One region of the Nostoc sp. ChiSLP03a genome, then DNA from elsewhere that is predicted to be linked to it. Evidence: predicted binding sites of a transcription regulator. Region 1 holds the regulator's gene; the other holds the start of a gene.
What was found. The regulator NtcA, encoded in region 1, controls nitrogen genes in cyanobacteria. The targets are predictions, from matches to a motif close to TNTGTANNNNNNNNTACANA.
Positions count from the first base shown of each region.

Region 2: RMY32_RS17580 (DUF3120 domain-containing protein) is a predicted target of NtcA. The motif match lies at 1,400-1,419, and genes of this name have one in related genera.

Region 1 covers NZ_JAVRBQ020000140.1:43,566-48,194, forward strand. The annotation lists gene hisB (imidazoleglycerol-phosphate dehydratase HisB) at 1-579, opposite strand, end outside; gene fabI (enoyl-ACP reductase FabI) at 675-1,451, opposite strand; gene ntcA (global nitrogen regulator NtcA) at 1,830-2,501, shown strand; gene RMY32_RS23040 (DUF3084 domain-containing protein) at 2,670-4,160, shown strand; gene RMY32_RS23045 (resolvase) at 4,284-4,629, shown strand, end outside.
Region 2 covers NZ_JAVRBQ020000104.1:109,259-113,887, forward strand. The annotation lists gene RMY32_RS17575 (undecaprenyl-diphosphate phosphatase) at 159-983, opposite strand; gene RMY32_RS17580 (DUF3120 domain-containing protein) at 1,422-2,201, shown strand; gene psbU (photosystem II complex extrinsic protein PsbU) at 2,769-3,197, shown strand; gene nadB (L-aspartate oxidase) at 3,370-4,629, shown strand, end outside.

The DNA of each region.
Region 1 (4,629 bases):
CCGTGTTGCTCTTGCAAAAGCTTTAAATGTCGCTTCAATGATGTGATGGGAATTAATGCCATCCAATTGTCGAATGTGCAGTGTCATTTGACTATGGTTCACCAGTGCCACAAAAAATTCTCGCACCAGTTGGGTGTCATAGGTTCCTACCCGTTGAGTTGGAATTTGCAAGCCATAGCTGAGGTGAGGCCGTCCAGAAAAATCTAGCGCTACCTGAACTAAGGCTTCATCCAGCGGTGCAAGAAAATTACCAAAGCGGACAATACCCTTTCTGTCGCCTAATGCTTGGTTAAAAGCTTGCCCTAAAGTAATGCCTACATCTTCGTTAGTATGATGATCGTCAATTTCCCAGTCTCCCTTGGCTTGAACATCTATATCAATCAGCCCATGGGAGGCAATTTGATGCAACATGTGATCCAAAAACGGAATACCTGTTGCTGCTGTACAAGTTCCTCTACCATCCAGGTTGATGGTGACTTGCACATTAGTTTCACCAGTGGTGCGATGAACAGTGGCAATGCGAGGGGTTTGGGTTGAGCGATCGTAGTTTGAATTAACTTGGCGATTGGTTGTTTGCATGGGGAGTGAAAAGAGTTAAAAGTTAGGAGTTATGAGTTATGAGTTAAAAATTTATAACTCTTAACTCCTCACTCCTAACTCCTAACTTTATCGTGTCACATTCCCATAATTTCATATCCTGCATCTACATAGAGAATTTGTCCGGTAATGCCGCTGGACAAATCACTACACAAGAAAGCCGCAGCGTTGCCCACTTCTAGCTGAGTTACAGTGCGTCGTAGGGGAGCTACTTCTTCTACATGATGAATCATATCCAAAATCCCACCCACTGCTGAAGATGCCAAAGTACGGATGGGGCCTGCGGAGATGGCATTCACACGAATATTTTGCGGCCCTAGTTCAGCAGCTAGGTAACGCACACTCATTTCTAAACCCGCCTTGGCAATTCCCATAACGTTGTAGTTGGGGATTGCCCTAACACCACCTAAATATGTCAGGGTGACGATGCTACCTCCCTCTGTCATCAAAGGTTTGGCTGCACCACTTAACTGCACCAATGAGTAGGTACTAATTTCTAAGGCGGTGTTGAAGCCAGAACGAGAGGTTTGGCTAAAATCTCCACTTAAATCGTCTTTGCTGGCAAAGGCCAGACAATGGATGAGGATATCTAGCTTTCCCCACTGTTCGCCAATTGTCTCAAAAGTAGATTTAATTTGGTCTTCATCTTGGACATTACAGGGAAGAAATAGGCTGGGGTTAAGAGGCTCTACCAATTCCGCGACTTTTTTCTCCATCTTGCCGCGTTCATCCGGTAGGTAGGTAATACCCAGGTTTGCTCCGGCTTTGTGCAGCTGTTGGGCTATTCCCCAGGCGATCGAGCGGTTATTGGCAATACCTGTAACAAGGGCATTTTTTCCAGTCAGATTTAGCATAGAAATTGTTAATGCGATCGATCATTAGGAGCATACTAGAATCTGAGGCTAATTTATCTTTGTTTTATACAGGATTTGCAAAAATGAATATTGGTAAGAGTGTTTGCTGTGATAAAAATCTTGATTTTTTATAAAGATATTCTCAAGATATCTTTATTTGTTCTTCAAAAAACCTTTTAAATACAGTTATTGGAACTACTTATCAACAATTAGTAGCTGAAAGGATCAACAATTATGTATCATTATAAACAAAGAGTTATGAAGAGATTAGTTGGAGTATAGGAAAGTACAGAAAGGTTGACGGTGCTTTATTCATTTTTCGGGTGTATTCTTAGGTAATCAGTTTTTGTTTTTCCGGCATTGGGTAGGGGAAGGGAGATGATCGTGACACAAGATAAAGCCCTAGCAAATGTTTTTCGTCAGATGGCGACCGGGGCGTTTCCGCCAGTTGTGGAAACGTTTGAACGCAATAAAACGATCTTTTTTCCTGGCGATCCTGCCGAACGAGTTTATTTTCTTTTGAAAGGTGCTGTTAAACTTTCCAGGGTGTACGAGGCAGGAGAGGAAATAACGGTAGCGTTGCTGCGGGAAAATAGTGTTTTTGGTGTATTGTCATTGCTGACAGGAAATAAATCGGATCGGTTTTACCATGCGGTTGCATTTACTCCTGTAGAATTACTGTCGGCACCAATTGAACAGGTAGAGGTAGCACTCAAGGAAAATCCAGAATTATCAATGTTAATGCTGCGAGGTCTGTCTTCGCGCATTTTACAGACAGAGATGATGATTGAAACTCTTGCTCACCGAGATATGGGTTCTAGATTGGTGAGTTTTTTGTTAATTCTTTGTCGGGATTTTGGCGTTCCTTGTGCAGATGGGATCACAATTGATCTGAAGTTATCTCATCAAGCGATCGCAGAGGCAATTGGTTCAACTCGTGTTACCGTTACTAGGCTCCTGGGAGATTTGCGTGAGAAAAAAATGATTTCTATCCACAAAAAGAAGATTACTGTGCATAAACCTGTTACCTTAAGTAGGCAGTTCACATAAAAACAATTGGAGAAAGGGGAATCGGTGCGTGTTCTATTTTGAAAAATGACACTAATAGCTAGAGGTAAATCAAAAATTGAATAATTTCAGCTATTGCCAATTCCCACTTCTTTCCAGACAATGCTTAAAAGTAGTAGGCTGTATCTGGAAGGATTTCGGTAGCTAAAGATGACCACCGGATACATCCTCATCGCAGCAATTTTGATTCTGGGAGGCGTAATTGCCACCGTGGGCGATCGCATCGGCACACGAGTTGGCAAAGCCCGCCTCTCACTTTTTAAGCTTCGTCCGAAAAACACCGCCGTACTAGTAACAATTTTTACTGGTGGTCTGATTTCAGCATCAACTCTAGGGATTTTATTCGCTGCTGACGAAGGTTTGCGAAAAGGAGTCTTTGAGTTAGAAGATATTCAAACAGACCTTAGACAGAAGCGGGAACAGCTAAAAACCGCAGAAACGCAGAAAAGTCAGGTAGAGGGTGAGCTAAACCAAGCAAGAATTGCCCAAGCAAAAGCACAACAAGACTTGCAGGCAATTAATCAATCCTTGCAGGCGGCAAACGCCAAACAGAGGGAAACGCAAGCCCAGCTGAACCGCACCATTAATCAACAAGCCCAAACCCAAACTCAACTCCAACGCACTCAAGGTCAGTTAGGACAAGTTGTAACTCAATACCAAAAAGCTATAGCTGAGTTGCAAAGCGTTTCCAATCAGAGAAAGGAACTACAGGCGGCAGTTGAACTATTGAAGACAGAACGTCAAAGACTGTATGCAGAAGCGAAAAAAGCCATTGACGAAGCCAAAACAGCAATCGAAAAACGCGATCGCGAACTTGCTAACCGTCAAGAAGCCATAGAAGCACGCGATCAAAAAATTGGCCAACTGGATCAACTGATTCAAAAGCGTAACGTAGAAGTTGCAGCACGAGAGCAAGTGATTGCCAAACGGGAATCGCGCCTCAAAGAATTGGAAACACAACAGGAAGAACTAGAACAGGAAGTTGCCAGACTGGAAAAATATTATCAGTCCTACCGCGACCTGCGTTTGGGTAAGCTGGCCTTAGTTCGCGGTCAAGTTCTGTCCGCTGCTGTAATTCGTGTTACTCAACCTGCCGCTGCTCGTCAGGCAGTAGTACAACTTTTACAAGAAGCCAATCGCAACGCCAACCTCGAATTAAGCGAGCCTGGTACAAATTCGGCAAATTTAGAGCTGTTGCGCGTGACCCAGGATCGGGTCGATCAATTAAGCAAGCAGATTGCCGATGGTAAAGAATACGTCGTGCGAATTTTCTCTGCTGGTAATTACGTCAGGGGAGAAAAGCAGATAGAATTTTTCGCGGATACAGCCCAGAATCAACTGGTTTTTTCGGGAGGTGCGGTGCTAGCCACGACTACTGCTGATTCCCAAACCATGACATCTTATCAGTTACAGCAGCGGCTAGAAATACTGATTTCTGCTTCCCAATTTCGTGCCCGTAATGCCGGAATTGTCGAAAATGTGCAAGTAGAGGGAACTTTTCTGCGCTTTGTCAGCCAATTAAGACAGTATAATCAACTTTTGGAGATCAAAGCGATCGCAGCAGAGGATACTTATACAGCCGGGCCATTGAGAGTAAAATTGGTAGCAATAGTTAACGGAAAAATTATTTTTAGTACTTAAAAAATTATTTGCACACTGTTATTAGTAAGATTTAAACATATTGAACAGCAGTCAAAATAATTGCTATAGCTGCATTTTTTATTTAGCAGATACTATGCGAACATTTTTAATTTTTAATTAATTATGAATTTCCGTGAATTTTCACCAACGCAACCAGTCATCTTGGGGTTCGATCCAGGTCGAGATAAGTGTGGTTTAGGGGTGATGGGACTGGATCGGCAACTGTATTATCATCAAGTTGTGTTAGCAAAAGAGGCGATCGCTAGCATTGAGACACTGCGCCAAAGGTTTCCGATCTCTTTGATGGTCATGGGCGACCAAACTACAGCCAAACAGTGGAGACAGAGATTATATCAAGAATTGACAGAACCGTTGAGTATTATTTTAGTGGATGAGCGCTACACAACCTTAGAAGCACGCGATCGCTATTGGCAAATGTTCCCGCCCAAAGGGCTAATCAAGCTATTGC
Region 2 (4,629 bases), on a different contig from region 1:
AGTCGCGTTGGGGAGTAAAATTTAAAGCCTCTCTCCTACAAGGAGAGAGGAATGGAAGTGAGATTAGATTGATTACATACAAACGAGCAGTCGCTCTAGTCATTTGCTTCGGACAAAGGACAAAGGACAAATGACTAATGACTAATGACTAATGAATATTATCCTTTCCAACCTGCTGCGATCGCTAGTAAGATTGCACTACCAAATGCTAATCTATACCATACAAAAATCAAAGTGTTTTTGGTTGCTAAGTATTTGATCAAAAATGCAATTGATAGGTAGGAAAAAATAAAGGTTGAAATAATTCCTAAAATTAACAGTGCAACAATGTTATCTGGCAACTGGTGAGCTTGAAACAATTTGAATATTTTCAAGCTTTTGTACAGCGTCGCAATTGTAAGAGTTGGAAACCCTAACAAAAATGAGAATTTTGCTGCTGTAGCACGTTCTAATCCTAAAAATAAGGCAGTTGTCAACGTCGAACCAGAACGAGAAACGCCCGGAATCAAGGCAAGTGTTTGTCCCAATCCAACCAAAATACCATCCTGAATCTGCAATGACTCAAAACCGCGCTTACGAGTGCCAATTTTTTCTGCTAGAGCTAGTAAAAGTGCCATAATAATTGACATGATGCCAATAATTAATGGACTCTCAGGTAAAATATCTTTCAAAAGGAAGCCGAAAATTAAAGCCGGCAGTGTTCCGACGACAATACCGACAAGAATCTTCCATTCTTCGCGTTGCCAGTCTTTGGCTTTTAGTGCTTCGATTCCACCTTTGACAATACTAGAAATCAGCGACCAAAAATACCCCACAATTGCGATAACGCTGCCAAATTGAATCGCATCAACAAAATCTTTAGAACCTAGTTCTTTCCAACCAAATACCTTGGTGAAAATTATCAGATGTGCAGTGCTGCTGATTGGTAAGAACTCTGTAATCCCTTGAACAATACCTAAAATAAAAGCTTGAATAAACTCCATATACAATTAATACCTTTTTCGTGTTATAGAGATCGTGATGAACATTTTTTAGCTGATGATGTTGCTTTATATACTCTCTATTGCACCTAATCTTGTAGAAAACTCAATTTTACCGATCGAAAACATCATCGAAGACGCTGACTATGTTCTTACACCCACCTCAATAAGTCAACGCAATTTGAAAAATTCATCAAATTTTAATATTTAGCAGACTTATAGCAGCTAACTTTTCACCTCTTTTGTAGTTCCTTATTTACAAGGAACTACAGAGGAGTTCTGTACATAGTGGAACTTGAATGGATTCGCCTAGCACAGAATGTTTTGTTTGGTTTGCACCAGCGCTTGTGGAAATTTTAGTATAATTAAAATGCCCCTGGGGGGGATTTTAAAGTGTGATATCTTAAGTAAGATAAAGTTTAGTAACAAATATTAAAAACTTTGATTAATAATACACTGTCTTCCTACAGGGTTTCTACCCCTTCTATTGATACTGAGTTGGATTTAGCTGATACTGCGCAAAATGGTATCAGACAATTGGAATCTACACTTTCCCTTTCTCCCTCTTTACCCTTATCTACTTCTGCCCAACAAACATGGTTAGTGTTTGCAGCAGCGGTGTTTTTGGTAACAGTGCCAGTATTTATAGAAGCGCCAATAGTGCGATCGCTACCAAGTCTGAGTTTAGCGATGACAGGATTTTGGGTGTGGCTCAGTTTTGCCTTAATGTCACGTCCTGCAACTTACGTCTGGGGTGATTTGCTCTTGGGGTTTAGCTGGAGTTGGTTAGCAGGAGCGATTTACTGGGGTTGGTTACGTTGGGAACCTTTATGGCATCTGCCGGTGGAATTTATTGGTTTACCGTTTGCTTGCTGGTGTCTGGCAAAGAATTGGGGCAAGGTAGGTAACTGGTTTTATTTAGGTTCTTTACTCGGTACAGTTTTAACGGATGTATATTTTTATATAGTAGATTTGATGCCTTATTGGCGGCAAATCATGAGAGTAGATGCAGATGTTGTACCGCAAATCTTACAAAATGCTCTCATACAAGTACAAGCACCTTGGGGACAAACTTGGGCGATAATTCTCGCCGTAGTGCTATTAACAGTAGGAATTTCAGCTTTAGGTCGAAATCAAAGACACTGGTATGCCTTTGGCGGCGCAGTTTTAAGCACAATTTTGGTAGACAGCCTATTTTTGTTAGCTGCGATCGCAGCGTGAAGAAGGTAGGAGACACTATATGTTTATGTTGCAATGAGCGTGTGGGCTTCTCTTACTGAAGCTTTTCTCAGCCCAATCTACGGCACATCAAAAATGATGCTGTAGATGATTAATTAGTTAAGAAATATTACATAAAATCGATCGGCATCAAGTCTTTTTTGGCAAGGTTTTCGATCTTAGAAATCGTGCAGTTTTGTGTCTGCTTTAGAGGTAGAATCAGCCACCCCGAAAAGATTTCGTCAAGCAGAGAATGCTGCTAGAATCGTCGATGTAAGGCTATTGCAGCCATGCAGGCACTCTTTCCACCATGAAAATTTGTGGCAAAAGTATAGTCAAACCCAGTAACGGTAAATATTGTGGATATTAATACGCTGTATATTAGTTTCTGATGACTGCTGTGTTGACTAAGCTATCAGCTTTTGTCCTTTGTCCTTTGTCAGTTGTCCTTTGTCCTTTGTCAGTTGTCCTTTACAAATGACCAATGACCAATGACTAATGACTAATGACTAATAACTGTTGTTAGCTTAAAACTTTTATTTCTGTTTGATGGAAAGAGGTAGAAAAATCGTGAAAGGATTGGCGCGTTTATTAACAGTGTTTAGCTTGTTACTTAGTTGCTGGGGATGGTTGGGAACAACTCAGATAGCCCAAGCTGCTAGTTTCAACAGTTTTGCTTTTCCCCAAGTCCCAGTTCTGGCAATTGAGCGGCAAAATAGCGCAGACAGGAAGCTAGCAACGGAATTTGGTAAAAAAATTGATTTGAATAATACCAACGTCCGAGCTTTTCAACAATATCCAGGCCTTTATCCCACCCTTGCGAAGCTGATCATCAAAAATGCTCCCTACCAAAGCGTAGATGATGTATTGAATATTGGAGGATTGAGCGATCGCCAAAAACAAACCCTGCAAGCTAACTTCGATCACTTCACCGTGACAGAACCAGAATCTGCCTTCATCGAGGGAGACGATCGGTTTAACAACGGTATCTACAGATAACTAAATTGCAGTTAATGTAGCAAATAGCAGCCCACTCCTGATTCTAGGGAGTGGCAAATGATATGAGTTATGAGTTATGAGTTAGGAGTTATGAGTTATGAGTTAAAAATTCAAAACTCCTCACTTCTAACTCCTCACTCCTCACTTCTAACTCCTAACTTCTCCATATACCTTGTCTCAGATAGATATTCCCAGCCAATTTGATGTTTTAGTAGTCGGCGCTGGTGCCGCTGGACTATACACAGCTCTGTGTCTGCCAGAATCCTTGCGAGTCGGTTTGATTACCAAAGAAACCGTTGCATTATCCGCCAGCGATTGGGCACAAGGTGGTATTGCCGCAGCGATCGCCCCAGAAGATTCTCCCAGGCTGCACATTGAAGATACGATCCAGGCGGGTGCAGGTTTATGCGATCGCACCGCTGTCGAATTTCTCGCCGAACATGCCCCTAGCTGTATTCAATCCTTAGTTAACTTGGGGGTAGCTTTTGACCGTCACGGTCAAGCCTTAGCTTTAACTTTGGAAGCCGCCCATTCTCGCCGCCGTGTTCTCCACGCTGCTGACACTACAGGCAGGGAAGTTACTACTACCCTCACCGCTCAAGTATTACGTCGCCAAAATATTCAAGTTATTCAGCAAGCTTTGGCTTTGAGTTTGTGGATTGAAACCGAAACTGGTTGCTGTCAGGGAATTAGCCTGTTTTATCAAGGTAAAATCACCTGGATAAGAGCTGGTGCTGTGGTACTAGCAACTGGTGGTGGGGGTCAGGTATTTGCCCAAACCACTAACCCGGCAGTGAGTACCGGTGATGGGGTAGCGATCGCAGCTAGGGCTGGGGCTATCCTCCGCGATTTAGAATTTGTCCAATTTCACCCGACTGCTCTCACTAAACCTGGTGCCGATCGTTTCTTGATCAGCGAAGCTGTACGCGGTGAAGGGGCACACCTTATCGATAATGAAGGGCGGCGTTTTGCCTTTGACTACCACCCTGCAGGTGAACTTGCACCTAGAGATGTGGTCAGTAGAGCAATTTTCAGCCATTTACAACGTACTGCCCTTGATTTGGCTACTGCTCATGTATGGTTGGATATGCGCCCCATCCCCGCTGACAAAATTCGTCAGCGCTTTCCCAATATCATCAAAGTTTGTCAGCATTGGGGAGTTGATGTTTTCCACGAACCAATTCCTGTAGCGCCAGCTGCCCATTACTGGATGGGTGGAATTGTTGCGGATCTGATGAATCGCACAAATATCTCTGGTTTGTATGCGGTGGGTGAAACCGCTAGTACTGGTGTACATGGAGCAAATCGCCTTGCCAGTAATTCCCTGTTGGAATGTATTGTGTTTGGGGCCCAGATGGCTAATATTAAGTTAGAAAATATTGGGCTGCTTTCAGAAATACCAGTGCTACCGTTACGGAAATTTAGTCCTGAT